Regions from separate parts of the Streptococcus sp. ELY_86 genome, predicted to be linked through region 2. Evidence: predicted binding sites of a transcription regulator. Region 2 holds the regulator's gene; the other holds the start of a gene.

Region 1 (15,363 bases), on a different contig from region 2:
AAAATGCGGCGGGACAGATCCGGAAATCAGAGGAATCATTTGATTGTTACGCGTATAAAGGGTAAAACGCTGAGAGCTGATCACCAAAGGATTCCAGCCGCCGATAGCTAAAGCACGCAGAGTTCCGTCTTCTTTGATCTGGCTAACCATAAAACCGACTTCATCCATGTGGGCTGCGACCATAACACGAGGAGCATTTTCAGCAGAACTGTGTTTGATGCCGAAAATACCGCCCAAGCCATCTGTCTGGACTTCGTCTGTCAAAGGTGTGATTTTAGACCGCAGAAAATCACGAATATTGCTTTCATAGCCGGCAATACCGTCTAATTCGGTGACTGTTTTGATCTTATCGAATAAATCCGTCATTTTAACCTCTCATAACTACAAAGGGATAATGTATTAAACTAAGCTGCCAGTTGCATTTCTTAAATCCCTGTTTAATCCTATACTTTATATTTTAGCATGTTTTATGATAAAATAAAGGTTATGAAAAATAAAAAAATCACACTGGTGTCTGCCGGTCTTGCGGGAATAAGCGGTGCTATTCTTGCCGGCCTGATTGCTCAAAGGCGTTTGGCAGATCGCAAACGCGACAGGATTAAAAAGGAGATTCGGCAGTTTTTCAGCCAATTTGGTGAGATTGCTGTCCTTTATATCAACGAATTTGAATCAGATAAGAAAAAGCTCTGCGGCGGTGTGGTCATGAAAGATGATACTGTCTATCAATTTACGCATCAAAACAGCACTATTGACTATAAGGAGGAAAAAAGATGATTGCTCCGCAGTCTTATGAGGAATTAGCAGCCTATCTGGAACAAAAGGAAAGAGTTGTTTTCTTTTTCGCTGCGGACTGGTGCCCGGACTGTCAGTTCATCTATCCGCTTATGCCGGAGATTGAAGCGGAAAATTCCGACTTTACCTTTGTGCGTGTAGATCGTGATGCTTTTATAGAGCTGGCTCAAAGATGGAATGTTTTTGGCATCCCAAGCTTTATCGTGGCAGAAAATGGGACAGAAATCGGCCGTTTTGTTAATAAACAGCGCAAAACAAAAGCTCAAGTCAATGCTTTTTTGGCAGAACTGAAGGTTCATAAATCTTAGGGACCAGCTTTAAAATTCATGTAAAAATTGAAATAATTGAAAGGAATAGAAATGATTTTTACTTATAATAAGCAGTATGTCGGTGACGTTTTAATGGTTATTGTCAAAGACAGCAAGGGCGGCAAACTGTCCTTTGAACGGAAAGGGAACATTGCCCGTATCTTCTTGCAGGAAAGCAATGAAACGGTTGCCTGGAATATTTTTGAAGTGTCTGACCTGATTGCTCTTGAAGGGGTTGGTCAGCTGGCGCTGACAGACGAACAGGTAAGTGTTTTAAATGCGGAATTGGCTAAAGAAGGTTTTCGGGAAAGTCTGGAAAATGATTCCGATCCTAAATTCGTGGTCGGCGAGATTGTTGAAATGGTTCCTCATCCGGACAGTGACCATCTCAATATTTGTCAAGTCAAGATAGCAGCTGATAAAATTGTTCAAATCGTTGCCGGAGCTCCCAACGCAGCTCTTGGTTTAAAAACGATTGTGGCTTTGCCGGGAGCTATGATGCCAAACGGCAGTCTGATTTTTCCGGGAAGTTTAAGAGGTGAAAAGAGTTTTGGCATGATGTGTTCTCCGCGGGAACTTGCTTTGCCAAATGCCCCGCAAAAACGCGGCATTATTGAGCTTGCCGCAAATGCGGCAGTAGGGGAAGCTTTCGATGCTAAGAAACATTGGCAAGGATAATGTAAGACACAAAAAGCAGATGATAACGCGGATATTATTGTTTCAGGAGTTTAGCTGACAAGTGCTTTACTCCTTATTTTTATCTAGAGTGACTGATTGTTCTGACAGACATCAACGAGTTATGGAATTTAAGAAATTAAAACATCACCTGACTGCTGCCGGATATAAATAAGAGATTTTATCCTAAAAGCAGCTGTGCTGGGTGCCAATGTCAGTGACTGTATATTATTTTTGTACCTACTGTCGTTTTTTCTGACTTTTTTCGAATAAGAAAGCAGGAGGAAAAATGATGTACAATAAAGTTATCTTGATCGGCCGTCTAACAGCAACACCAGAAGCGGTCAAAACGTCCAATGACAAGACCGTTGCGCGCGTAACTTTGGCCGTCAACCGTCGTTTTAAAGGGCAGGATGGTGAGAGGCAGGCGGATTTTATTCAGGCTGTTTTTTGGGGAAAATCGGCTGAAACCTTGGCCTCATACAGCAGCAAGGGAAGCCTGCTGTCACTTGATGGCGAATTGCGTACTCGAAGGTATGAAAAAGACGGCGTCACTCATTTTGTGACTGAGGTCTTGGGACATTCTTTTCAGCTGCTTGAAAGCCGGGCTCAGCGGGCCATGCGTGAAAACAATGCTGAAAATGACTTGGCCGATTTGGTTCTTGAAGAAGAGGAGCTGCCGTTTTAAAGGTATGAATCTTGCTGGAAAGATGAATCAATACAGCTGCTGGCAGGCGATAGGGAAAACGCCTTATTTTCGAGGTTTTATCAGAACTGCCCTGCTTACTTACAAATGGCCTGATTTGCGATAATATCATGTATTTGCGGCTCTCTTAGGATTTTTATCCTGAGCGAGCTTTTTTGGTTTATCATTTTTACTTTCTTTTGAATTCTTAGGAAAAAAGAGATAAACATAACCACTGACTGAAGGAATAATCATGGTTTAGATACTAGCAGTCGGTCTAAGAAAGGTAGCTGATCAGAGCGTTTTGGCCGGTGTCAAAAGCAGCTTGTTTTTACGGCATCTGATGGGTTTGCCATGGCTAAGGTAAAGTGTTAAACTAAAGTAATAGACAAGACGGTATAAATGGTTAAAGAATGATTTTTTGCAAAAAAATTTTTGCTTTAATCTGCTGAATAAGATTATTTTTGTGATGATTTTAAAGACAGGGGGAAGATATGAAATACAAGCAGCTCACCAGACTTTTGGCTTGTCTTTTAGTAACAGCAGTGGTTTGTGTCTTATTTTTCCATTATAAAGAAGCACCTGTTTTTCCTCAGCAAACAAAAATCGGTGCTACCTATATGACTATGAATAATGATTTTTATAAGTATCTGAATGCTGAAGTTGAAAAGAGTGTTAATGAGCACCACGATCAGCTCTACACGCGTGATCCGGCTCTCAGTATTAAAAAGCAGGTTGAGCAGGTTCGTTTTTTTATCAGGGAAAAAGTTGATGTCATCATCATTAATCCGGTCGACGGCAACAGCAGTCAGCTGATTGCCAGCCTTAAAAAGGCTAAAAAAGAGGGGATTAAAGTTATAGCGGTGGACAGCCAGTTTAAAGACAGCTCAGCCGTTAATACGACGATTGTCTCAGATAACTATAAAGCTGGGGTCTTATGTGCTGAGCAGCTGATGAAAACGAAAAAGAAGGCGGATATTTTACTTTTAGAGCACAGAGATGCTCTGTCTGCAACGAGCAGAATTCAGGGTTTCCTTGATACTATCAAAACGCACAGCGCTTACCGAATTGTATCACGGCTTGACAGCTTGGGACAGACTGAGATTGCCATGCCTAAGGTTAAAAAGCTGATTCAGGACGGACTTGACTTTGATACGGTGATGGCGCTTAATGACCGAGCAGCTATTGGAGCTTTAGCTGCTATCAAGGGGGAGCAGTTGGATGACATACAGATTTACGGTATTGATGGTTCTCCTGACATGAAGAGTTTGCTTGCTACGGCACCGGAAATGCAAGCGACGGTGGCTCAGTCGCCTTATACCATGGGGCAGGAAGTTATCAAAGCAAGCACCAAACTGTCAAAGAATCAGGCTTATCCCCAAGAGATTATTGTTCCGGTTCAGCTGCTGACAAAAAAAAATATCGGAGAAGCTGATCTGACAGGGTGGCAGTAATGAATAGCTATAAATACTTAAAATACAGTCAATATGCCAAGCAGGCGTTAATTTTTATCAATTTACTTGCGGTTGTTTACTATGCTTTTGTTTATCTCTTTGCCAGTAAATATATCGTTGCTAAAAACTTAAGCCACGTCCTTTTGGATCATTTGGATGTTGTTCCGACAGCACCTGACAGTATCTTTTTTTCGACCATGTTCTTTTTTGCCATGTTTTTGGCAGTCATGTTTTATCGTGAAAGCATCCTTAATAAAAAAGAAGAAATCAATGACTGGCTGATTGCTGCGGAAGTTATGCTGATTATCTTTACCTTTATTTCCCTGCAGTTTTCTTACAACGGTCTCTTTCTTTTGGTTTTTGCAGATGTTTTTTACAGCTATGCGAATTTTTACAATGTCAAGGAACAAAAGTATTGGCTGCTCTTTATTTTTCTGGGATTCGGCATGCTGCTGATATCGAATTTTGACCTGTTGTCTCTGGTTATGAAGCTTCCTTCGCTGGATGTTTACATCAGCTTTTTCCCCAGTACCAGCCGCTTGATCGTTCTCTTTATTAAAAATTTTCTTTACTCTTTGAATATCATTGTTTTTATCGTGTCACTGGTAACCTATATTATGTATTCCATTGCTGAGAACCACAAGATTGAAGAAGAGCTGCGCATGGCTGCGCGTGCTAATACAGAATTAAATGACTATGTCTCGCTGGCTGAAAAAATTGCTGAGGACAAAGAGCGTAAGCGCATTGCTAGGGAAATTCATGATACGCTGGGGCATGCTCTGACAGGGATCTCGGCAGGAATTGATGCGGTTACCGTTTTGGTGGATCTGAATCCCAGTCATGCCAAAAGCCAGCTGAAAAATGTTTCTGATGTTGTCAGAGAGGGGATTCAGGATGTCAGACGGTCCTTGGAAAAGATGAGACCCGGTGCGCTTGAAAAGGGAAGTTTGAGGGAAGCCCTTTTGAAGATGATTGCTGATTATGAGAATTTGTCCAAATTACAGGTCAGTCTCGATTATAATTGGGATAATGTGGATTTAGACATCACGAAAGAAGATATTATTTTCCGCCTTATCCAAGAAACAATCACCAATTCTTTGCGTCACGGGCATGCGCGCCACGTCAGGATTGAAATGCTGAATACCGATTCCTACATTATTAAAATCAAGGACGACGGTGTAGGCTGCAAGGAAATCAAGCCAGGGTATGGACTGACACAAATGCAAGAACGTCTGGCTATTATTGGCGGACGCGCCAGCTTTGAAAGTAAGGATGGTTTTCAAACCACTGTCATTATTCCCAAGAAAAAAGGAGAAGAAAAGTGATTAAAGTACTTATTGCTGACGATCAGGAACTTATTCGAGAATCGCTGAAAATTGTGCTGTCATCTTATAAGGATATTGAAGTTGTCGGTGCCGTTGATGATGGTTTTGAGGTTTTAGAAAGCCTGAAAAAAACGCAGCCTGACATTATCCTGATGGATATCCGCATGCCAAAGATGGACGGGGTACTGTGCACGAAGGAAGTCAAAGAAAATTATCCTCATGTAAAAATCATTATTCTGACAACTTTTGACGATGATGATTTCATTTTTAAAGCCCTCCAGTACGGCGCTTCAGGCTATATTTTAAAGGGAATTTCGATGGAAGATCTGCATCAGGCCATTGTTACAGTCAATAAGGGCAATGCTATGATTAATCCGGATGTCGCAACGAAAGTTGTCAAACTGTTTTCCCAGATGGCTCAGTCAAACTCGGCTATTCAGGTTCAGGAAAGCAGCGTTGACAATATCTCCAAGGCGGAGTGGAAAATTATCCAGCAAATTGGTTTTGGTCTTTCCAATAAAGAAATTGCGGCCAAGCTGTTTCTGTCGGAAGGAACCATTCGCAATTATCTGTCGACCATTCTGTCTAAGCTAAATCTGCGTGATCGGACGCAGTTAGCCATTTGGGCAGTGCAGACAGGTGTTACCACCAGGTATTTCGGAGATGATAATGATTAAACAATGGATTCGGCGTTACAGATTTTTTGTGATTGGCGGTTTAGTGCTTTTAACAGCAGTGCTGAGCTTTTTTGCCGTTCAATCAAGGCAAAAGAAAATTTTGCGCTTAGGAGTCTATGCCGGCAGCAGCTGGGATGTTCCCAGCGGTAAAGAATACCAGTTTTTAGATAAAGCAATCAGCCGTTTTGAAAAAAAGCATCCTGATGTCGAAGTTCGCTATGAAAGCGGGATTTTAAAAGAAGATTACTCTTCCTGGCTGTCCGGAAAGATTGTTGAGGGAAAGCAGCCGGATGTTTTCATGGTTCCTGAGAACGACTTTAATCTTTTGGCCTCTACAGGGGCTCTGGCAAATTTAGACAGCCGCATTAAAAAAGAACTGAAAACCTCTCAGTTTTATCCTTCAGCTTATAATGCCGGCCACTTTGGCAAAAATCAGTTTGCACTTCCTTTTGAAAGCAATCCGGTTATGATGTGCATCAATATTGATTTATTAAAAAAAGAAGGGATCAAACTGCCTGCTTCAAATTGGACAGTAGCAGATTTTTATAATATTTGTAAAAAAGTCACCAGGGATACTGACGGCGACGGCGTGATTGACCAGTACGGCAGTTTTGGCTACGGCTGGGAGGAGGCTTTGGCGGCTTATAATATCAAACTGTTTAACAGTACAGGAACAGAAGCGTATTTCAACACGAAAAAAGTTCGCTCAGCCCTGTCCCTAGTTACCAAGTTAAAGAATCTAAACGGCAATTACCGTGTAACACTGAAAGATTTCGACGAAGGCAGGGTAGCCTTTTTTCCCATGACCTTGGCTCAGTATCGGACTTACAAGCCTTATCCTTATCATGTATCAAAATATTCGTCCTTTTCTTGGAGCTGCGTTGAAATGCCTTCTCGGCAATCTTCTACGGCAAGGACCCAATCCGGCACATCTTTGTATGCCATGTCTGCTAAAACGTCCCATTCTAAACTGGCCTGGGAATTTCTGAAGCTTTTATGTGCCGATAAGAAAACCCAGCAGGAGCTGTTTGAAGACTCACAAGGAGCCTCTGTTTTAAAATCGGTAATGAACAGTCAGGAAAGCAAAAATCTTCTGCAAAATGACAGCTTTGGTGCCAAGGCTCTGACAGTAAGCACACTTGACAGTATGCTGAAAAAAGCGACAACAACCCCCAGGTTTAAGTCCTACAATACCATTTATGAAAAAGCGGGCTATCTTATCACCAAGTCTTTGGAGGAAGATACCGTTGAAAGCGATTTATCAGATATCCAAAAAGATATTGAAGATGAACTGAAGTGAAAAACCGTTTGCAGCATAGCAGCCAGCCTAACGAACAGCCGACAGCAAATTTTGCGAGGATCAGCTGTTCGTTTTTTGCTGCTATTATAATTCTTTTACGCTAAATTAATTGTATTTTGGCGCTCGGGCAGTTCTTATTATTTTTAAACATGGGCAAAATCTGACAAATGTCATTTTCTATATGACATTTGTCAGGTGGTTAAAGATGACAAATGACACTGCAAAAGCGTTTTCAAAAATTATAAAATAAGAATGAAATTAAAAGAAGGTAGGGGGTAGTCATGAAATACCTAATACTTGTGAGTCACGGCGGCTTTGCGCAGGGCTTGAAAACCTCTTTAGCCATGTTTGCTGAGGATAAGGTTGACCAAGTGATAGCTGTCGGTTTGGAAAACGGCAAATCTGTAGATGATTTTGCTCAATCCTTCAAAGAGGCTCTTTCAGAGCTCAAAGAAGAAGATTCAGTTGTCGTTTTGGCTGATATTGTTGGCGGCAGTCCTTTAACGACAGCCTGCAGCGTTTTGGCGGAATTAGGCAAGCTGGATGATGCTGTTATTTTAGGCGGCATGAATCTGCCAATGGCAGTCAATGCAGTGGTTATGAAAGATGTTCTTGAAGGTCAGGATTTTGTAACAACTGTTTTAGGTGAAGCGACAAGTGCTTTGCAGGAATTCAAGGTCACTTCTGATGAAGAAGATGATGATGACGATGATATCTAAAAAAGGAGAAGAAAATGACTGTATCGTTTGTAAGAATTGATGACCGTATGATTCACGGTCAAACGGTAACACGCTGGGCAAAAGAATACCCTTGTGACGGACTTATTGCTGTTAATGATGCTGCAGCTAAAAATAAGGTGCTGATCCAAGCCTATAAGGGTGCTTCAGACAAGAAAACCTTTGTTTGGACCAAGGAAGCCTTTGCTCAAAAATCGCAAAAAGTAGCAGAGTCAGACAGCCGCTACTTCCTGATTACTAAAAACCCTATCGACATGAAAGAAATTTTGGTTGATCAAGGCTTTGTTCCGGGAGATATTAAAGAAATTATCGTCGGTCCTGCCAACGACCGTCCGGGAGCTGTTAAACTCGGCAACAACCAGTCAATTACTCAGGAAGAAGCAGATGCTATTGAAGCTATCGAAAAAGCCGGATACAAAGTAAAATTCCAGCTTTTGCCGGATGTTTCAATCGGTTATTGGTCAGATTTCAAATCTAAATTTGGTTATTAAGGCAGAAAGTTTATTAGGTACTAAAGCACCTAATAAACTACGGCAGCCGCTATGGCGCTCTGCCTATCGGCCTTACTAACTTCGTCAAATCAGTCGATACTACTGATGTGACTTCGTGTCGTAAACTATGGCAGTCAATTCATTATGGTGATTGGCGTTTGTTATCAAGTGAGGAGCACTTAGATAACAATCCTCTGCCGTATCTTGATAATCGAACACGGGCTAAAAGCGTCGAGAAAAAGATAGCCTGCCTAATGCGCAAAAGCGCATGGCGCGAGGCTCCTATTTTCTTCTCGCTTTCTTCACGCCCTTTGTATCTTAAATAAAGGAGAAATATTATGACAATTTCTTGGTTACAAGCAGCCATTCTTGGTCTGTTTGCCTGTTTGTCTTCAATGCCCGGCCTGGGCGGTACGACCATTGGTAACTACACTTTGGGCCGTCCCTTAGTCGGCGGTTTGGTCTGCGGCCTGGTTCTTGGAGATGTTAAGACAGGTATCGTTTGCGGGGTTGCCATGCAGTTGGTTTACATTGCTCTGGTAACACCTGGTGGTACGGTATCAGCCGATGTCCGTGCCGTATCTTATATCGGTATTCCTTTGGCAATGGTTGCTATTCACTCACAAGGGCTCTCAGCTGATTCAGCTGATGCAGCTAACCTTGCAAAATCAATGGGTACTCTGGTAGGAACTATCGGTACCGTGCTTTTCTACGGTACAGCTACTATGAACCTGGTTTGGCAGCACATTGGTTGGAAAGCGGTTGAACAGCGTCAGTTTAAACGCCTCTACACAGTGGACTGGGGACTTCCTTGGGTTTCCCATATCATCTTCTCATTCATCCCTACTCTGATTATGTGTAAATTAGGAGCAAGTGCAGTTACCGCTTTGAAAGAAGCACTGCCATTGGATGGTATTCCAATGAAGACCCTCTTTACTGTTGGTTCTCTTCTTCCATGTGTAGGGATTGCCATCCTTTTGAAACAAATTGTTGAAAAAGCTGTTGACTTTGTCCCATTCTTTGTTGGATTTACTTTGGCAGCTTCACTGGGATTAAACCTGGTATCATGTGCAGTCATTTCCCTGATTTTTGCGGTATTGTTCTATGAATTGGAAATGGCTAAAAATGCTAAGGCTACAGCTGTGGCTGGTGCAGATGGCTTAGACTTTGATGACGATGAGGAGGATATCTAAGATGGCTCAAAAGAAAATTTCAAAGAAAACCCTAACTAAGTCCTTCCATCATTGGTACTATGGTAACCTGACCTGCTTCTCACAAGAACATATGCAGACGTTCGGTTACTTGACTTCTATGCTGCCAATCGTAGAAGAACTTTATGACAATGAAGACGACAAGGCTCGCTCCATGCAAACCTATACAGCCTTCTTTAACACTGAACCGCAATTGGGTTCCCTGATTGTCGGTGTTACTGCAGGTCTCGAAGAAGCGCGTGCCAACGGTGCTGATGGTGTTGATGATGAAACGATCAACGGTCTGCGTGCCGGTCTGATGGGACCGGTTGCCGGTATCGGAGATTCTCTGGTTGTCGGTACTTTGATTCCGATTATTTTGGGGATTGCTCTTGGTTTGTCAACGGGCGGTTCACCGGTCGGTGCAATCTTTTATATCGTTGTCTGGAACCTTTTGGCTTACTTCGGTATGCGTTTTGCCTACTTCAAAGGTTATGAACTGGGTGATAAGGCGGTTGAAGTGCTGGTTGGCCCTCAAGGGCAAGCTATCCGTAAAGCCGTAGCTATCGTCGGCGGTATGGTCGTCGGTGCGGTAGCAGCAACTTGGGTGCCTATTAAGACAGCCTTTGAATTGAAAAATTCTTCCGGCAAAGCTTTCTTGGTGCTCCAAGATCAGCTGGACGGCGTTTATCCGGGATTGCTGACAGCTTTAGTCACTGTATTTTGCTGGTGGCTGATGGCCAAGAAGAATATGTCACCAATCAAAGTAATGCTGCTGTTAGTTGTCCTTGCTCTTGTTGGTGTCTTGACAGGATTCTTCGATCCAGGATTGAAATACTAAGTTAAAAAGGAGAGATTATGCTGACAAAAGAAGAATTTATCAAAGGCTATGAAAAAGAAATAGCTTACCAAAAGCACATGATTGAAAATCTGGGACGTTGGTTTACGCTTATGTTTATCATTGCCAGTATCGGAGTCGTTTTGATTTATTCCTTTTCAGCTAATCTGATCGGGCTTATTATTGGCATTGTGCTGACAGTTTTGGGCATCTTAGCCATGTTGGTTTTTGGTTATGGTATCTATAAGGGTCGGATCAATGTTCAGAAGGTTGTTGATGATTTTGAGGAAAAGCTGAAACTTTCTGAGTCTAAATAAGCTAAAAAAACTTTACCGAAAGGTAGAGTTTTTTTCTTGACTATTTCTGACCAAGTGATAAAATAATAATTGTAATTAGCACTCGATGAAATAGAGTGCTAAAAATTCTATGGAGGTATGTTATGTTAAAACCCTTAGGAGACCGAGTGGTCGTACAAGTAATGAAAGAAGAAGAAAAAACAGTCGGCGGTTTTGTCCTTGCCGGTGCTGGCCAAGATAAAACGCAAAAAGCAACGGTAGCAGCAGTTGGGGAAGGGATTCGTACATTGAGCGGTGACTTGGTTGCTCCAAGCATAGCTCAGGGCGATATTGTTCTGCTTGAAAATCATGTTGGAACGCCCGTTAAAGATGGTGACAAAGACTATCTGATTATTCGTGAAGCAGATGTTTTAGCTGTCATTCAGGACTAATCAGAAAGACTGTAACATATACTTAGATGCTTGATGATGGCGTTTTTAACGTTTTGACAGTAAAAGCGTCTTATGAGAAAGACAGACTATTAGATTTAGATAAAGAGGATTAGATTATGGCAAAAGATATTAAATTTTCAGCAGATGCCCGTTCTGCAATGGTGCGCGGTGTGGATACTTTGGCAGATACCGTTAAAGTGACCTTAGGCCCTAAAGGGCGCAATGTGGTTCTTGAAAAGTCATTTGGCTCCCCTTTGATTACCAACGATGGGGTAACTATCGCTAAGGAAATCGAATTAGAAGATCATTTTGAAAATATGGGAGCTAAGCTGGTTTCAGAAGTTGCCTCAAAAACCAATGATATTGCCGGTGACGGTACGACAACGGCAACTGTTTTGACACAGGCGATTGTTCGCGAAGGTCTCAAAAATGTCACTGCCGGTGCCAACCCAATCGGTATCCGCCGGGGAATCGAAACTGCGGTTGCAACAGCAGTTGAAGGTTTACAAGCCATTGCTCAGCCTGTTTCCGGCAAGGACGCTATTGCTCAGGTTGCAGCTGTATCATCACGCTCTGAAAAAGTTGGGGAATATATCTCTGAAGCCATGGAAAAAGTTGGCAATGACGGTGTTATCACCATCGAAGAGTCACGCGGTATGGAAACAGAACTTGAAGTTGTTGAAGGTATGCAGTTTGACCGCGGCTACCTGTCTCAATACATGGTAACTGATAATGAAAAAATGGTTGCCGATCTTGAAAATCCTTATATTTTAATTACTGATAAGAAAATCTCAAATATTCAAGATATCCTGCCATTGCTTGAAGAAGTGCTTAAAACCAACCGTCCGCTTTTGATTATTGCTGACGATGTGGATGGTGAAGCCCTTCCAACCTTAGTTCTGAATAAGATTCGCGGTACTTTCAACGTTGTAGCCGTTAAGGCTCCGGGATTCGGTGACCGCCGTAAGGCTATGCTGGAAGATATTGCTATTCTGACAGGCGGTACGGTCATCACTGAAGATCTCGGCCTCGAGCTTAAAAATGCTACAATGGATGCTCTCGGTCAAGCAGCCCGCATAACAGTTGATAAGGATTCAACAGTTATCGTTGAAGGTTCAGGCAGCAAAGAAGCGATTGAAAACCGTGTTGCGCTGATTAAATCGCAAATTGAAACAACAACGTCAGATTTTGACCGTGAAAAACTGCAAGAACGTTTAGCTAAATTATCAGGCGGTGTTGCTGTCATTAAAGTCGGCGCAGCTACTGAAACAGAATTAAAAGAGATGAAACTTCGTATTGAAGACGCTCTGAATGCGACACGCGCTGCGGTTGAAGAAGGCATTGTTTCGGGAGGCGGTACAGCCCTGATCAATGTGATTGAAAAAGTTGCTGCCCTTGATTTGGAAGACGATGCTGCAACAGGCCGCAACATTGTCCTGCGTGCCTTGGAAGAACCGGTACGTCAAATCGCTAAAAATGCCGGCTACGAAGGTTCAGTTGTTATTGACAAATTGAAGAACAGCCCTGTAGGAACAGGCTTTAATGCCGCTAACGGCGAGTGGGTTGATATGATCAAAGAAGGTATCATTGATCCGGTTAAAGTGACGCGTTCAGCTCTGCAAAATGCCGCTTCAGTGGCAAGTCTCATTTTGACCACAGAAGCAGTTGTTGCTGATCATCCGGCACCGGAAGCTCCTGCTTCTGCTCCAGCCATGGATCCGGGCATGATGGGCGGTATGATGTAATTTAAAATGAAATAAAAAATTGAGCTGCAGAATCTTATTGATTTTGCGGCTTTGTTTGTTTTATTGATATTGATCGAGAGAGGATTTGACTGCCTTGTAAGATCGTTAATTTATGAGATTAAAACAGCCCAAGCTCTTTTACTGCGAAAGGGGGAAGCCGGAGCAAATACCTGTCCGGCCGTTTGTAAGTGAGCCTTCCATAAGAGACAGTTAAGATATTTGCTTTAAAAAACAGTTGATTTTGATTGTTTTGTTATCATTTTGTTATAATTTAAAAAAAGAAAAAAAGTATAATGCGAGAACAGATGAAAAGAACAGCGCTGTCTTGATATCTGTTTGCAGACTCAATAGGTTTATCTGCATTTCTTTCCAGTGCTGAAAAAAAGAAGCTCAGATGGTAAAAATCAATTGGTCAGTCAGTATTTGTGAGGAGTAAAAGATGGAAAAATTGAAGAAAGAATGGCAGCAATTCTTGCAAAAGGCAACGAATCTGCTGGGGCCGCTTTTTGAAAAAATCCAGAAGGCAGTCAAAAGGCTGCTCCAAAAAAAGCCCATACGTACCACTCTCGTGATTATTGGGGTTCTTTTAGTCATCTTCGGTTTATGGGGAAGTCTTCATTATTCTAAAACAGCTACGCTGGATCGTTATATCAGGGCTCGGAGCGCTTCGGGCAAAACTTTTGAAAATATCAAGGAATACATGGTCTGGGATGACACCAATGAGCTGATTACTAATGATGAAGCACAGTATACCAAATTTTTACCTTTAAAAACGAAAGCTTCCCAACGCAGCCTGCGCAGAAAATTATTGACGGCTGACAGTTCTGATACGGTCTATCTCAAACGTATCGGGCGCCGTTTCTTCTTTTTTCCAGACTATCGGCTGGCAATGAAGCCGCTAAAATTAAAGCTGAAGACAAATGTATCAGACTTGGATGTCCTTTTGAATGATAAAAAAGTTGCAACCAGCAATTCTGATCAGTACCATCTGACGCTTAGCCATTTACCGGTTGGGGATTACCGCTTTACCCTTAATGGTCTGCATAATGGCAAAGAAGTTGAATTCAGCAAAGACTATGATGGCAAGCATAAGACAGTTGATATGACTTTGGCCTTTAAGAATTTCACGGTCAAAAGCAATCTGGCAAACGGTGACCTCTATTTCGGCAAAAAGAAGGTCTCCTCACTTTCCAATGGAGAATATGCAGTCAGTGACTATCCTGTCATGGGAACCAAGCCTGTCTATGTTAAAAAGACCTTTTCAGACGGGGAAATAAAATCCAAGAAGCAGTCGCTCCTTGATATTGCTGACGGCAGCACCGTTCAGCTGGATGTTGCGGATCAGCTGGATGATGCGACTGCTCAGAATTTGCTCAAGTCTGCTTTTGAGAAATTTTCGGCCTACGCTACCAGCGGTCAGGATCCTGTGGATTTAAATACTGTTTTTGAAAAAGGTGCAGAAAATCAATTTTACAGTGCTTTAAAAGACAGCATTAAGCAAAAAATGCTGACAGACAGCCGGAAACCATCCAGTTTTGCTATTACTTCTGCGACGCTGAGTGACCTGCACCAAACAGGTGTCAAAACTTATAATCTGTCTTATGCAGCTACCTATGACTATTACTATGATGAAGCAACGGATCCAGAAAAGAAAACCTCAGGTCACCTGCTTCAAAGCTTTACCGGTCAGATCAAGGTCAAAAGAACAGCAAAAGGCTATAGCGTCATTAAATCAATCAGCGGCCCGACAATGGTCGGTGAAGATAATCAGGTGAAAAGTCCGACACCGCTGCCGGAGGAACTGATTGGAACTTGGGAGACTAAGGAAGATGATAAGACAGTGACGATGACCTTCTCGGAAGACGGAACTGTGACGAAAAAGACTGACTATAAGGATGATAAGAAAGAAGATACAACCAAAACGGCCAAGGTTGAAAAAACTGATGAAACTTCAGACGGTACTTATCGCTATTACTATCAATCCGGCGATAAAGCAGCCTTTACGGTTTTAGATGATATCGGTGCCAATGATCACTATACCTATGGTGTCAAAATCAACGGCACAAGTATTACAACGGTTTATTGGGAAAGTGATGACACCAGCGGTGCTCCTAAAACAGGCATCAGTTTAACCAAAAAATAGAAACTGGACGCTTTTGAATTTAGCTGTATTTGAAAAGCCCGGCCGGTTTGATTTCTATGCCCAGTCAAAAGTAGAAAAAGTCTAATTTCTCAAAAAGTAATATTTTGTTATGATACTTTCCTTAGGTAGCACGGACGGTAGCGACTTCCTTCGGAATTCCATACCTAGATTTTGAGCCTAGGTCTCAAAATCTCCGAGAGGCAGAAACTCAATATTTCTGCCTCTTTTGCTACATCGGAAAGTATCAGGTTAGGCTTTGATCGTTTCTATATCATT
Region 2 (15,363 bases):
ACGAATTTAGCATCCTTGCCGGCAAGGTCGGCTGCTTGATAATCTTCTGGGAAAGTAACGTTTACATCAACTGTTTCTCCGGCTTTTTTGCCTACTAATTGGTCTTCAAAACCTGGGATAAACTGACCGCTCCCGAGTTCAAGTGAGAAGTTATCCCCTTTGCCGCCGTCAAATTCAACGCCGTCAACCGAACCGACAAAGTCGATAACGACAGTATCGCCTTCAGCGGCTGCGTCTTCTTTAAGAACGAGTTCAGCCAGATTGCTGCGTTCGCGTTCGATTTTTTCGTCCACTTCTGCATCAGTAACTTCTTTAGATTCTTCGACTGATACTTCAAGATTTTTGTAGTCACCGAGTTTTACTTCCGGTTTTGTGACTACTTCTGCTGTGATTTCCCAGTCTTGGCCTTTTTCCATTGATTTAACATCAATTTTTGGCTGAGCCACAACGTCAAGTTCCAACTCTGCAACAGCTCCTTCGTATGCTGATGGCAGGATACTGTTCAAAGCTTCTTCATAAAGAGCTTCTTCACCGAACTTTTGATTAAAAACGGCACGCGGCAGATGTCCTTTGCGGAATCCTGGAACTGAAATATCTTTCTTCACTTTATTGAAGGCTTGGTCAAGAGCCGGCTGAATCTTATCTTGGCCAATCGTGAATGTAACAACCCCACGATTTGTCTCTTTGTTTTCAAATGATGTAGACATGAAGTCATTTCTCCTTAAAATTTATTTGCACTTTCCAGTTTATCACATTTATTGTCAATTTGGAAGTTTTTTCTTCCATTCAAAAGCGGCTAAATTTTGGAAAAAGCAACAGGGTCTGTTTTAAACTGAGAAAGCCCGCCGATTTTTCTGAAACCCTTTTCATTTTTCTCGAAAAAAGGTATACTATAGGGGAGAATAACAACAATTTTCAAAATCATTTTTAGAAAGGTGCTCTTATGGTTCATACCACAACTGCTACACCCAGTCCTTTTCAGGAAAAGATAGCTGCAGCCTGCCGTAAAAAAGAGGCTCTTTTTGATGAAAGTCTCGGCCGTTATGCCTTGCGTTCCATGTTTGCAGGCGCCTATTTAACAATGAGTACTGCTGTCGGTGCTATTGCCGCTGATATCATCTCCCAGTTTTCGCCGGCTTTTGGCCGCTTCGCTTTCGCCTTTATTTTTAGTTTCGGCTTGGTTTATGTCCTGCTCTTTAACGGCGAACTGGCAACATCGAACATGATGTTTCTGTCTTCAGGAGCTTACTACAAACACATTTCCTTCAAAAAGGCTGCAATCATTTTGCTAACCTGTACTTTTTTCAATCTGATCGGTGCTATTATTTTAGCCTGGCTCTTCAATCAGTCTTTCTCCTTTGATCAGCTGACAAACAAGAGTTTTTTAGTCAACGCCGTTCAAACCAAGCTGGCTAAAACGGATTGGCAAAACTTCTTTGAAGGCATTACAGCCAACATGTTCGTTAATATCGCTATTCTGGGCTACATGCTCCTCAAAGAAGAAAGCGCCAAAATCACAATCGCCCTTTCTGCCATTTTCATGTTTGTCTTTTTAGTCAATGAGCATTTGATCGCCAACTTTGCTTCTTTCATGCTGGCAGCTTTCAGCTCCGTCGAACATATTAAAGGGCTCGAACTGATCAATGTCCTGCGCCAGTGGACTGTCGTATTCTTTGGCAACTGGATTGGCGGCGGTGTTTTCATCGGTCTAGCCTATGCTTGGCTCAATCAAACACAAACTCCGCACAAAGAACAATAAACAAGAATAAAAAGCGCAGTAAAATCAATGCTCTACCGATACTGATTTTACTGCGTTTTTTTATTTTACCCTGCCCCTGCAAACAAAGAGAAAATGGAAAACGCCGGTTATTTTTAGCTTGATTGAAGGATACTTTCCTTTTTATCCTCTTTTTTATTTTCTGTTTTTTTGATACACTAAAACCATGAAATTTATGACTTCTTATCTGGGCAATTTTGATTTTGAGAAGATCATATTTGCTTTTTCTTCTAAACTCTTGTCCATCATTCTTTTACTCTTAGTTTTCGCTATCGCTAAAAAGGTCATCAACTACCTTTTTAACAAAGCCATTTCGAAATCTATCTCTCTGGCTAAATACAGTCAGGCGCGGCAAAAAACTCTGGCAAAACTCTTCCATAACTTGATGGATTACAGTCTGTATTTTCTGTTGATTTATTGGATGTTAGCGATTATCGGGCTGCCAGTTTCCAGTTTATTGGCCGGTGCAGGAATTGCAGGTGTTGCTATCGGGCTCGGAGCCCAAGGCTTTCTTTCTGATTTGGTCAATGGTTTTTTCATTTTGCTTGAGCGTCAGTTTGATGTCGGCGATTCTGTCAGACTGAATGCAGTAACCGGAAACATTGCCGGAACAGTGTCCAATGTTGGTATCCGAACTACACAAATTCGCGACTTTGACGGAACCCTGCATTTCATTCCCAACCGCAATATTTCCATTGTCAGCAATCTGTCACGCGGCGATATGCGTGCGCAGATCGATATTCCTATCTATGCTAATACCAATCTTGAAACAGTAACTTCCATTATCAAAAAAGTCAACGAGGAAAATGTTCCCAATTATCCTGAAATTGTCGGCGTTCCCAATATCTTGGGTGCGACAGCTTCTGCAACTACAGGACAGATGGTCTTTCGGGTGGATATCTTTGTGCAAAACGGCAAACAAATCCAGATTTACTACATTTTTTACCGCCTTTATCAAGAAGCGCTTACTGCTGCCGGTATTGCTCTGCCTACAGCTAATATTATGCCTCAGACTCAAGCGCAAAAATAAAACAAAACAGCCCCTTTGTCAGAGCCAATCTGCTAAGGGGATGTTTTTTAAAATTTACGAATAGGATCGCTCTGATAGTTAGCACGCGCCCCGCCAATCAGCTTAGGACGGCTGGCCAGGGCAGTGACATGAGCTCCGCCCAATTCACGCAGGACAGGCCTCAAAGGAACCTGCACACGCTTAACATGCATACCGATAGCTGTGTCGCCGATATCAAGACCCGCATAGGCAGTAATTTCTTCAACTTCAACAGGGTCGTTCATGTATTTAAAAGCTGCCAGCTGAGCGCTCCCGCCGGCATGGAGTGTCGGCAGAACATTGACAATTTCCAAATCTTTTTTCTCAGCCAGTTCACGCTCAACCACCAAAGCACGATTGAGATGCTCACAGCCCTGAACCGCCAAGTAAATCCCTCTGTCATCAAGATAAGATAAAATCGTTTTAACCACAGCCTCGCCAATCTCAAGACTGGAATTCTGCCCAATAGTACTGCCGGCAACTTCACTGCTGGATAAGCCCAGCACAAAAATCTGACCTTTTTTAATTCCGCTGCGTTCAGCCAAATCAGCAATAATCGCCTGCGTCTTTGTTTCCAACTCTTGTAAATTCATCTTATCTCCTTTCTAAACCTTTAAAAGCTAAATAGATAAGGTAACCGATCAGCATGCCAAAAAAGTTTTGCAGCACATTGCCCCAGATACCTGCAAGTGACGCTCCCAGACCATAAAAAGGAATAGAAAACAAAAAGTAGAGCCCAACCATGGCCAAAGAAGCTAAAGCAAGACCTAAACTGCGTTTTTTACCCTTCCATCCGGCAAAATACCCCTCAAGCCCGTGTGCCAAAAGACTAAACACCATCCAATTGGGATAGCCGGCAGTCAAATCGAGCAAAAGGCCGGACATACCCCCAACAGCCGCTGCTGTCTTACTGCCAAAGTAAAAGGCCGTAAAATAGATACCGGCATCCAGAAAAGTTAAGAAGCCTGTCGGTGTCGGAATCTTTAAAAACAGACCCAAGACAAGGCTCAGAGCGGTCAGGACTGCAATCAGACTTAAATGTCGTACCTTGTTATCTTTCATAATTCTGCTTTACTCCGAAATCATTTGCGTGCTCAATCGCATGATAGACAAACTCTTTAGCTTCTCTGACCGCATCTTGAACAGTCTTTCCAAGCACCAAATGGCTGGCAATGCTTGATGCAAAGGTGCAGCCCGCCCCTGTATTATTAGTTTCTAAGACAGGATAATCCAATACCCGAAAGTTTTGCCCGTCATAAAAGACATCAAGAGCTCTATCCTTGCTGAGACGATTGCCGCCCTTAACAACCACATTTTGAGCCCCCAGACCATGCAGTATCCTGGCTGCCTCTTTCATGTCCTCCAAACTGTTTATGGTTGTTTGGGTCAGGAGCTGCGCTTCCGCCAGATTGGGCGTCACAACAGTAGCATAGGGGAAAAACTGAATCAGCTCATCTCTCAGCGCGCTGACTTCCAGATCATGATTTTCCTTGCAGACAAGTACCGGATCTAAAACCACAGGAACATCTGTTTGTTTTTTAATGAAATCCAGCGCTTTTTCAGCTATTGCCACATTGGGAAGAAGACCCAGTTTGATTGCCGAAAAACGAGCATCTGCCAAACTGTCTAACTGCTTGGCAAAAACGCCGCTGTCTACAGGAAACACTTCAAAGCCATTTTCTGTCACAGCAGTGAGGCAGGTTACTGCTACAAAGCCCTGCAGCCCATTAACGGTGTAGGTTGCCAGATCGGCAGACAAACCGCCGCCGCTGAAAATATCATTGCCTGAAATGGCTAAAATAAACTTATTCGTCATAACTAATATCCTTTAAATACAATCCGTTTGGGCCGGCTGTAGGACCCGCCAGATGCCGGTCTCCGGATTCTAAAATACGGTCAATCTGGTCAATGGGCATACGGCCATTGCCAATTTTTAATAAGGTTCCGACCATATTGCGAACCTGCTTATACAAAAACCCATTTCCCGTAAAAGTGAAAATCAAAAATTGTTTCTGCTCATCAAAAACAACATCTGCACGGCTGATGGTTCTTACTTTATTGTCAACACTCGTTCCGGAAGCCGTAAATCCTGTAAAATCATGTGTTCCACGCAATTTTTTTATCGCTCGCTCAATAGCAGCAACATCAACGGCATAGGGAAAATGCGTTGCATAGTGGCGCATGAGGGGATTTTTAGGACGTCCCAGGTCAACCAGAAACTCGTAGGTTTTACTGTGTTTGCAATACCTTGCATGAAAATTTTCAGAAACACTATCAACCTTGATGACATCAATATCATCCGGTGTCTGCGTATCCAAACCAAAACGCAGTCTTTCTAAATCACGTTTTTCATCCAAATCAAAGTGAATCACCTGACCGTAGGCATGAACGCCCGCGTCTGTCCGGCCTGCGCCGTGAATTTTAACAGCCTTACCGGAATTTAATCGACAAAGAGTTTTCTCAATTTCTTCCTGAACAGTTCTGGCATTTTTCTGCCTCTGAAAGCCGGAAAAAGCTGTTCCATCATAAGAAATAATCGCTTTATAACGTACCATAGCTGCATTATAGCATGCTGAAAGCTAAGAGACAAGATAAAGAGCTATTATCTGTATGGGGACAGTTTAAAGCTCATAGAATCGGGACAAGTCGCAGCCAGCTGCGCCAGCCATATAGAAAAAAACTGATCTAGGCTACTGTCTCAAAACGATTAAAATTGAAAAAGACCAAAGGATTTCCTGAACTGTCCTAACCGTTAGATTTTCGTCCAACTTTTAGGCAGTTTAGAATTCCCTTGGTCTTTTATTTCTTACATATCATCAAAAGCATCTTTTACCTTGTTAAAAAATCCTTTTTTCTTAGGGTGAACCGGATCGATACCGCTGGCCTTAGCAAAAGCCTGCAGGGCTTCTTTTTGAGCATCGTTCAGTTTTGTCGGTGTAACAACATTAACGGTCACGTGCTGATCTCCCTGCCCATTGCCGCGCAAACGCGGTGCCCCTTTACCTTTGAGACGGAAGGTCTTACCAGTCTGCGTTCCGGCAGGAATAGCCAGCTCAACATTGCCGTGAACAGTCGGCACCTCAATGGTATCTCCGAGAGCTGCCTGAACAAAGTTAATGTTCAGACTGTAGTAAATGGTTGAGCCGTCACGCTCAAATTTATCGCTCTTCATCACATTGATAATGACAAAGAGATCTCCGTAAGGGCCGCCATTAAAGCCGGCTTCGCCTTGACCTGCCAAACGAATTTGCTGACCGGTTTCAACACCGGCAGGAATTTTGACAGAAACCTTATGGCTTTGTTTTTCGTGACCTGTTCCATGACAGGTTTGACAAGGTTCCTTGATTTCCTTACCAGTGCCGTGACAGACATCACAAGTCACTTGACGGCGCATCATACCAAGCGGTGTCTGAGTATCAACATTGATAACACCTGAACCATGGCACTTAGTACAAGTAACAGGACTGGTGCCCGGCTTAGCCCCCGAACCATCACAGGTATGGCAAGTCGCTTCACGGTTATAGTGGACTTCTTTTTCCGTCCCAAAAACAGCCTCTTCAAACTGAAGATTAACACGGTACTGCAGATCATCTCCCTGACGGGGTGCATTGGGATTTCTGGAAGCTCCGCCGCCGAAGAAACTTGAAAAAATATCCTCGAAACCGCCAAAACCTGAGCTGTCAAAGCCGCCAAAGCCACCTGCGCCACCGCCAAAGCCGCCATTGGCCCCTGAGGGACCGTATTGGTCATAGGCTGCACGCTTTTGCTCATCGCCTAGCGTTTCATAGGCCTCCTGAATCTCTTTGTACTTTTCCTCAGCCCCAGGATCCTTATTGATGTCGGGATGGTATTTTTTAGACATCTTGCGATAGGCTTTTTTAATTTCGTCCTGAGAGGCGTTCTTTGACACCCCCAGACGATCATAATATTCTGTATTATTCATATAAGATACAAAGGGCGTTAAAGGGACACCGCCAAAATAGGAATTTTGACGACGGACGTCTTACGTCCTAGAAAAAATTATCTTTTTGGCACAGTCCCTAGCCCGTGTTCAGTTGCGAACACTTCTTCCTTTCTGTAATTTTAGAAGGTTATTTTGCTGTCACTTTTATCTAAAAACAGAGACTGACTGGGGTCCAATCTCTGAGTTTAGTTTTTTTATTTAATCTCAAAATACTCAAGAAACAAGAAAGCTTTTTTTATATTAATATTATCAAGATTTTTTCTTTTTTTCTTATATTGAATTAAAAGTAACAACGAAGCCAATACAATTACTGACGCAATTACAAATTGTATCACTGCTATTCCCACCTCATTTATTTTTAAATTAGAGGTCATCGCCGTAGTAATATAAGTAATTACTGCTGGTAATAGTATACCTAGAACAAGATTAACAGCAATATTATTATTATTTTCCGAATATTGCCTCTCTGCAAAAATATTTATTTTATAGGCAAGTAATTTTTCTTCATCATTTTCTGACTTAAATTGATTTTTCAGTTGATTTTGCAATTCCTCATAGTCCTCAACCGCAAGAGCAACAAATTTATCGTATTGTTCTTTTGAATCATTGGTATAAAAAAGATTAATTTGTGAACTCATGATTTTTATTTTTCCGTAAACTCACCGTCTACGACATCATCGCCGCCTTTATCTGATGATCCAGCATCAGCTGCGCCTTCTTGACCTGCCTGTGCTTGCTGTGCTGCAGCCGCTTGTTCGTAAAGTTTCATGGCAAGTGCTTGAGCTTTTTCGTTGAGGGCTTCAAGTTTAGCTTTCATATCTTCCGTGTTATCTGATTCTTGGGCCTTCTTCAAGTCATCAAGAGCAGCCTGAGCAGCATCGCGTTCGCTGTCAAAACCTTTGCCTTCGGTTTCTTTGATGGTTTTTTCAGTTGTAAAGATTGCTTGGTCAACTTCGTTCTTAAGGTCAACTTCTTCCTTACGTTTTGCATCTGCTTCGGCATTTGCTTCGGCATCTTTCATCATACGGTCAATTTCTTCTTCGCTGAGGCCGTCGTTAGACTTGATAACGATTGTTTGTTCTTTTTGCGTACCAAGGTCTTTGGCCTTAACTGAAACAATACCGTTTTTATCGATATCAAAGGTTACTTCAATTTGTGGGATACCGCGAGGAGCTGCAGGAATATCTGTCAATTGGAAACGGCCCAGTGTCTTGTTGTCTGCAGCCATCGGACGTTCACCTTGAAGAACATGGATATCAACAGCAGGCTGGTTATCAGCAGCGGTTGAGAAGACTTGTGATTTAGAAGTTGGGATAGTTGTGTTGCGGTCAATCAGTTTAGTGAAGACACCGCCCATGGTTTCGATACCCAGTGACAATGGAGTAACATCAAGAAGGACAACGTCTTTAACATCACCGGTGATAACACCGCCTTGGATAGCAGCCCCCATAGCAACGACTTCATCAGGGTTTACTGATTTATTTGGTTCTTTGCCGGTTTCAGCTTTAACCGCTTCAACAACAGCAGGAATACGCGTTGAACCGCCGACTAAGATAACTTCATCAATTTCTGACAATGACAGACCAGCATCAGAAAGCGCTTGGCGAACTGGTGTTTTTGTACGTTCTACAAGGTCACGAGTCAAATCATCAAATTTCGCACGAGAAAGACTTGTTTCCAAGTGAAGCGGTCCGGCTTCTCCGGCAGTAATGAAAGGCAGGCTGATTTGAGTTGATGTGACACCTGAAAGGTCTTTCTTAGCTTTTTCAGCCGCGTCTTTCAAACGCTGCAGAGCCATCTTGTCCGTTGATAAATCAATACCGTTTTCTTTCTTGAATTCTTCTACCAGCCAGTCAATAACTTTTTGGTCAAAGTTGTCACCGCCGAGTTTGTTGTCACCCGCAGTTGCCAGCACATCGAAGACACCGTCACCCAATTCAAGGATGGAAACATCGAAGGTACCGCCGCCAAGGTCAAAGACTAAGATTTTTTCATCCTTATCTTGCTTATCAAGACCGTAGGCAAGCGCAGCTGCAGTTGGTTCGTTGACAATACGTTCTACTTCAAGACCGGCAATTTTACCAGCATCTTTTGTTGCCTGACGCTGTGCATCGTTAAAGTAAGCAGGAACCGTGATAACCGCTTTTGTCACTTTTTCACCAAGGTAATCTTCAGCATAGCCCTTCAAATATTGCAGAATCATCGCTGAAATTTCTTGAGGTGTGTATTCTTTGCCGTTAGCTGAAACCTTTTCAGAAGTTCCCATTTTTGATTTGATGGAAAGAATTGTTTCCGGATTAGTTACCGCTTGACGTTTGGCAGCGTCACCGACAACAATTTCACCATTTTTGAATGAAACAACAGAAGGTGTCGTACGGTTGCCTTCCGGATTTGCAATAATTTTACTTTCAGTTCCTTCAAGAACTGCGACAGCTGAGTTAGTTGTACCTAAGTCAATACCAATAATTTTAGACATAGTTAAGATACCAAGAACGTTGAAATAGTCCGGCGGACTGTTTCAATCAGGAGATGGAGAAAGCATTGCTTTCTTCTTCTAGTGACTGATAATAACGTTCAATTCCTTTCTTTTTTCCTCTTAATATTTTTTTCGTTTTGATATTTTTCTTAGGTGGCGGAGACGCCAGCAAACCTTTGGTTTCATGGCTAAATTTTGAGCCAGAAGTCTCAAAATTTCCCTGTCAGATAACAATACTTGTTATCTGACTTTCGCCACGGCGAAAAATATCGTTTTTGAGCAAGCCTATGGCTTGCTTCTTTATATATTATTCATAGTTTACCGTCATTTCGGACAAGGTTATTTTTTTATTTATTAATTCGCTGTTGCTATTAAACCGTTACGACGTGAGTTAGCAAAATCGATGTTATTTTGCTAACGAACTAGTAAGTAGTCTAGGCAATCCGCCATAGCGGTTGCCGTATAATGATGAGGCATTTTAATGCCCATCATTATTGACTAGTTATATACCACCACCATTGCTGGGCGGAGCAGGCGCTCGTGCAATTTGTAGCCTTTTTGAAGAACTTGTGCAATGCTGTCTGCCGGATGATCTTCATCTGCATCAAGCGTCTGCACTGCCATATGAAGATTAGGGTCAAAGTTTTCCAGTTCAACTTCTTCAACACCCTCTTCTTTAAGCGCTTGAACAAGACTTTCCTGAACCATTTCGAGTCCTTTTTTGACATCATCTGTCAGGCCTTCTACAGCCAAGGCTCTCTCCAGATTATCCAAACTCGGCAAGATTTTCTTCGCTAAATCCTGCGAGCGGTACTTCTGTAAGCTTTGGCGCTCTTCATTGGCACGGCGCTGAACATTTTGCATTTCAGCATGAGCACGCAGGTATTTATTTTCAAAATCTTCTGCTCGCTCAAGAGCTTCCTGCAGTTCTTTGTTTTCAGGAGTTTCTTCAGCTGCTTCCTCTACAGTTTCCGTTTCTTCCTGCTCTTTGGCAGCCTGCGCTTCTTCCTTGATTTCTTCTTTAGTCTCTTTTTCCGACAAGGTAGCACCTCTTTTCTTTTTGTTTTTCTGAAACAAATTTCTGCTTCAGCCGATAAAGGCTAACAATTTTTTCAGCTTAGTGAACTTCATAGTGATTGCTGTTGAGATAGCGGTAAAAATCACCGAGTTTAATCGCTAAGATACGGCTGATAACCGTAAGCAGACTGACTGTTCGCCGATAGTCCAAGTCTACCGGACCAATCACCGTCAAAATGCCAAATCCTCTGTAAGGGATAAGAAATTTCTGACTGATGACCGTAAGCTCTGATAAACTCTTTTCACGGCTTTCAGCAATCTGAACACGATAGGCTTCATCTTCCGGGATACTCTCGCGAATCGCCATAGCAGCAGACTGCGGATTATCCAAAAATTGGTAGGTATCCAGTCCTGCAAATTCCAGTGTTTTAATCTTACCGGCAATGAAAACCTTCTCTTGAAAGATTTGCTTGAAAATATGATCAAATAAATCCAAAACATTATCTGTCCGCGGAAAATACTTTTGAATAATCTGCGGCAGTTCTGTTCGCAAACGGTAATGAATATCCAGCACCGTTTGATTCAAGAGACGTTCCCGAACAATTCTCACAACAGTGAGCAAGTCACTGTCCAAAAAGTTTTTGGGAATGGCAAACTGAACGGTTATGGGGCTGGCCTCATCTAACGTTAACACCGCCAAAGCGTCGTGACTGCTAAGCTTAACAATATCAAAGGCAGTCAAACACTGCCTCTTTGGCTCCACATCCATAATCAATGATGTATAGCCTGTCAGCTCCGCCAAAACATCGCTGGTTTTTTGCAAAAGGTCATCTAAGCGAAAGACCTCAAAATCAAAAGCCTTGATAACTTGGTAGGCATCCTGTTCATCCAGATTATCCGGATTTAAAGAATGTTCTACAAAGTAGCGAAAACCTTCTTGGCTGGGCAGACGCCCGCTGGAGGTATGTGCTTTTTCCAAGAGCCCCAGTTTTTCCAAAGCGGCCATATCATTTCTGATCGTTGCACTGCTTGAAGCAATTGAATTTTGGAGCGTTTTAGAACCAATGGGCTCATGCGTCTTAGTAAAAATCTCAACAATCAAATTGAGAATATCTTTTTGACGTTGGGTAATCATCTAAGCTGACCTCCAATCTCTGCTCAATAAAATTAGCACTCTAAGCAACCGACTGCTAACTTCATGATTCCATTATACTCCATTCACAATTTCTGTCAAGGAAAAAACATCATTTTTTAGCACTCTTTTTCTACGAGTGCTAAAACACTGCCCAGGAGCTGATTTGTTTTTGGGGCAGGCCAAAAATCAAGCAAAGACCCCGCATCTTATTGCCCAAGCGCCTCCCTTTTATTCTTGATCAGCAGCCGCCGTCCTTTAAGGAGTCTTTCCCTAGGGATTGAACTTAAGTATTTATTAGCGATGAGCGCAGTAAAAAACCGGGCTGTCCGTATACGTGCTGCCCACACATTCGGACGACTCCCGGTTTTATCGGTCGTAATCTGTTAGGTTGTTTTCTTCTATTATAGTAATCAATTCATCAGCATAGTTGGGATCGCTGTTGAACCCTGCAGCCTGCAGAGCTCTGGCAACCGTTTTGTAACCGCTGGAAGTCGTCATTGTTGTATAGAGGGCCTTATCCCATATCTTGTCCTGACGCAGGAGTGCCAGATAATCATACAAAGAATCTTCCCAAGACTTATAAACCAGATAGCGGTTGGTCACCTGATGCCAACGGCCGTTTTTGTACTCACGGCTTTTCAGGCGGACACCTCTTTGACCGGCTCCGGCTTTAATGCTGAAAAGGTTGTGATACTTACTGGCCAGCAAAGTCCGGCCGAAATTGCTGTCCAAAGCTGCCTGACCGATAATGACCGAGCTTCTCACTCCATAGGTTTTAGACAATTTCTGAGCTGTCGGAGCAATTTCTCTGATAAATTCTCTATGGCTATAAGCACTGGCAGTCTCCTTTTGAGCACTCGCCAATCCTCCGCTGCCTAAAATCGGCAGGAAAACAGCCAGAAAAAGAAACGACATCACTGCCACAAAAAACTTAAATTTGAGTCTTGCTCTCACCGCCTATTTCTCCTTTAACTTTTCTAAATATTCTTCTAAGGTCAGCTTATGCTTGGCCATGTATTTAGCAGACTTCACACCGACATAGCGATAATGCCAGTCTTCATAGCCAATGCCTGTCGCACTCTTTTTGTCCTTAGGAAAGCGCAGGACAAACCCATATTCAGGCGCAAGTTGGGCAACCTTGGCAACAACATCTGGGTCACTTTCATTCAGGCTGTCAACGGTACTCATATCAACTGCCAAGCCTGTTTGATGCTCACTGGCTCCCGGCGGCTGCGAATAGGTCTGAACCTCTTTTTCGGCCTCTTCCTGACTCAGAGCAGAATTATTTGCTTGTTCCTGAGCCACATAATTGTTATAAAGCTCTTCTTGATAGGCAACACTGCGGTAGCCTGATATCAGGTGTTCCCCGGCGTCAACTTTTTGAGCAGCTGCCAGAAAGCCGCGGGTTTTTTCTGCAATACGAGAATCCACTGAAACACCGTTAATATCTGCTAAATCCGGATTCATTTCAGCTGTTATATGGTCTCGGTTAACCAAAACCAGCTCCCAGTCATCCGGCGAAACATCTGGCAAATCTGCTGCTTGACGGCTCGAGGGGCTTTTTTGAGCAGTCTGCTCTGTTTTATGCTTTGCTGCCTCTTGGTGAGGCTTTTGCTGGTCTTTATGCAAGAAAAGATAAATCCCGAAAACAAAAAGCACAATAATTCCGATTTGCAATAAAACAGTCAGTAAATTAAATTTCTTTCTCATTAGCTTTTTTTAAAATTTCTCTTCCTTGGTGACGATAAGCCATGTCTGCAATGGTTTCAATTGAAAATTTTTGATTCTCATAAGAAACAACTGTCACACTGCCATTATCAATAGCCGCTTTTTCTTGCTCATGATCAACCAGCCACACGAAAGTTCCGATAGTCAAACCGTGGCTGACAACAATAGCATTGCCGCCGCCTGATTTTTCAATAGACTGAGCAATGGCTTCAAAACCGCCGTAAATACGATTTTCAATAACATCCCAAGGTTCGGCCCAGTTGGCTGTATCTACTTCGACAAGACTGGCTGCCAGCTCAGGATAAGTGACCTCTGCAAAAGTCTTTCCCGTATTAAAAGCAGCTGTCCGCGGCAGGACTCCCTGAAACAAATCCCCGTCATAGCCGCCGTCAAGACTGCCGAAGCACCACTCCCGGATGCGTTTATCACGTGTATAAGGCAGATTTTCATTGCCCATCTCGCGAAGAATAATTTCCATAGTCTGCATGGTTCTGCCGCTGTCACTGGAGAAAGCAGCCTTAAAAGGGATCTTAGCTTCTCTCAGACCGATGCCCAGTTCTCGTATGCCTTCTTCACCAAATGTTGTCAGAGGGGTGTCACTCCAACCTTGGGCACGTCCAATTGTATTAAACATTGTTTTCCCATGTCTAGCTATATAGAGTTTTGTCTTTGCCATTTTTACCCTCCTAATCTAGCCTATATTATATCATTAAATGAAAACACTTGCAAAAAACTTGCAAGTGCTCTCTTAATTTTTAAAACTGTGTATCGGCGCAGGAATCTGCCCGCCTCTAGCAATAAAATCGGCTGATGAATTTTTATTAACTGACATGACCGGAGCAGCACCCAGCAGGCCGCCGAATTCAATCATGTCCCCCTCTTTGCCTTTAGGGATAATGCGGACGGCTGTTGTTTTTTGATTGATAACACCAATCGCTGCTTCGTCGGCAATCATAGCGGCAATCGTTGTATCCGGAGTATCGGCTGGAATGGCAATCATATCCAGGCCGACCGAACAAATCGCTGTCATCGCTTCTAATTTTTCAAGATTGAGCGAACCGTTTTGCACTGCGGCAATCATGCCTTCGTCTTCCGAAACCGGAATAAAAGCTCCCGACAGACCGCCAACTTGATTACAGGCCATGACACCGCCCTTTTTAACTTGGTCATTGAGAAGAGCCAGCGCTGCCGTTGTTCCGTGAGTTCCGACCGTCTCCAGTCCCATTTCTTCCAGAACACGGGCAACCGAATCACCGACCGCCGGAGTCGGAGCCAGCGACAGATCAACAATGCCAAATTTGACACCGAGGCGCTCACTGGCCAATGTTCCCACTAACTGTCCGATACGGGTAATTTTAAAGGCAGTCTTTTTAACCGTTTCAGCGACAACGTCAAAACTTTGACCGCGGACTTTCTCCAGAGCACGCTTAACAACTCCGGGACCCGACACCCCGACATTAATGACAACATCAGCTTCACCCACACCGTGAAAAGCACCTGCCATAAAGGGATTATCCTCAACAGCATTAGCAAAGACGACCAGTTTGGCCGGTCCCATCTCAGAAGCTGCAGATGTTTCCTTGATGATTCGCCCCATATCACCAACTGCAGTCATATTAATACCGGACTTGGTCGATCCGATATTAACAGATGAGCAGACAAAGTCAGTTTCTGCCAAAGCCCGCGGAATGGAATTGATGAGAATTTCATCGCCTTTTTGATAACCCTTTTGAACCAAAGCCGAAAAGCCACCGATAAAGTTCACACCAATGTCCTTGGCTGCACGGTCAAGCGCCTTTGCCAAAGGAACATAATCATCGGCATCTGTGGCAGCACCAATGATGGAAATCGGTGTCACAGAAATACGTTTATTGACGATGGGAATCCCCAGTTCTGCTGAGATGTCATCGCCAACTTCGACCAGCTTGCCGGCTTTAGCAACAATTTTATGATAGATCTTTTCAGCAGCCTTGTTGATATCCGGATCAATACAGTCGAGCAGGGAAATGCCCATGGTAATGGTGCGGACGTCAAAATTCTGCTCTTCGATCATCGCAATCGTTTCAGTAACTTGTTTAATATCCATTGCTTCAAGCCCCCGTCTTACAAGTTGTGCATAGCATCAAAAATAGCTGAGCTTTGAATATTGATTTTGACATTCAAGGTCTCACCAAAGTCCTCAAATTCTTTTCGGAGCTGGGCAAAATCTTTTTTCTCA

Evidence for each region. Region 2 encodes HrcA, which represses chaperone genes, less so after heat shock. Its sites were predicted from a motif close to TTAGCACTCNNNNNNNNNGAGTGCTAA; they were not measured.
Region 1: a site for HrcA is predicted at 10,865-10,891, ahead of groES (co-chaperone GroES). Genes of this name have one in related genera too.

What each region holds. Positions count from the first base shown of each region.
Region 1 covers NZ_JBZFUK010000005.1:24,785-40,147, forward strand. The annotation lists gene pepA (glutamyl aminopeptidase) at 1-366, opposite strand, end outside; gene AC4HAN_RS07600 (DUF4651 domain-containing protein) at 487-774, shown strand; gene AC4HAN_RS07605 (thioredoxin family protein) at 771-1,100, shown strand; gene ytpR (YtpR family tRNA-binding protein) at 1,152-1,778, shown strand; gene AC4HAN_RS07615 (single-stranded DNA-binding protein) at 2,068-2,463, shown strand; gene AC4HAN_RS07620 (sugar ABC transporter substrate-binding protein) at 2,955-3,914, shown strand; gene AC4HAN_RS07625 (ATP-binding protein) at 3,914-5,239, shown strand; gene AC4HAN_RS07630 (response regulator) at 5,236-5,916, shown strand; gene AC4HAN_RS07635 (ABC transporter substrate-binding protein) at 5,909-7,216, shown strand; gene AC4HAN_RS07640 (PTS sugar transporter subunit IIA) at 7,498-7,935, shown strand; gene AC4HAN_RS07645 (PTS sugar transporter subunit IIB) at 7,950-8,444, shown strand; gene AC4HAN_RS07650 (PTS mannose/fructose/sorbose/N-acetylgalactosamine transporter subunit IIC) at 8,783-9,637, shown strand; gene AC4HAN_RS07655 (PTS system mannose/fructose/sorbose family transporter subunit IID) at 9,639-10,475, shown strand; gene AC4HAN_RS07660 (DUF202 domain-containing protein) at 10,493-10,789, shown strand; gene groES (co-chaperone GroES) at 10,912-11,199, shown strand; gene groL (chaperonin GroEL) at 11,316-12,944, shown strand; gene AC4HAN_RS07675 (zinc ribbon domain-containing protein) at 13,384-15,087, shown strand.
Region 2 covers NZ_JBZFUK010000006.1:37,641-53,003, forward strand. The annotation lists gene tig (trigger factor) at 1-707, opposite strand, end outside; gene AC4HAN_RS08395 (formate/nitrite transporter family protein) at 944-1,759, shown strand; gene AC4HAN_RS08400 (mechanosensitive ion channel family protein) at 1,944-2,807, shown strand; gene AC4HAN_RS08405 (TIGR01440 family protein) at 2,855-3,418, opposite strand; gene AC4HAN_RS08410 (ECF transporter S component) at 3,420-3,887, opposite strand; gene AC4HAN_RS08415 (bifunctional hydroxymethylpyrimidine kinase/phosphomethylpyrimidine kinase) at 3,877-4,641, opposite strand; gene truA (tRNA pseudouridine(38-40) synthase TruA) at 4,631-5,380, opposite strand; gene dnaJ (molecular chaperone DnaJ) at 5,632-6,768, opposite strand; gene AC4HAN_RS08430 (hypothetical protein) at 6,984-7,427, opposite strand; gene dnaK (molecular chaperone DnaK) at 7,433-9,265, opposite strand; gene grpE (nucleotide exchange factor GrpE) at 9,764-10,306, opposite strand; gene hrcA (heat-inducible transcriptional repressor HrcA) at 10,383-11,417, opposite strand; gene AC4HAN_RS08450 (glycoside hydrolase family 73 protein) at 11,784-12,371, opposite strand; gene AC4HAN_RS08455 (M15 family metallopeptidase) at 12,375-13,127, opposite strand; gene AC4HAN_RS08460 (histidine phosphatase family protein) at 13,111-13,821, opposite strand; gene AC4HAN_RS08465 (PFL family protein) at 13,894-15,231, opposite strand; gene AC4HAN_RS08470 (ACT domain-containing protein) at 15,249-15,363, opposite strand, start outside.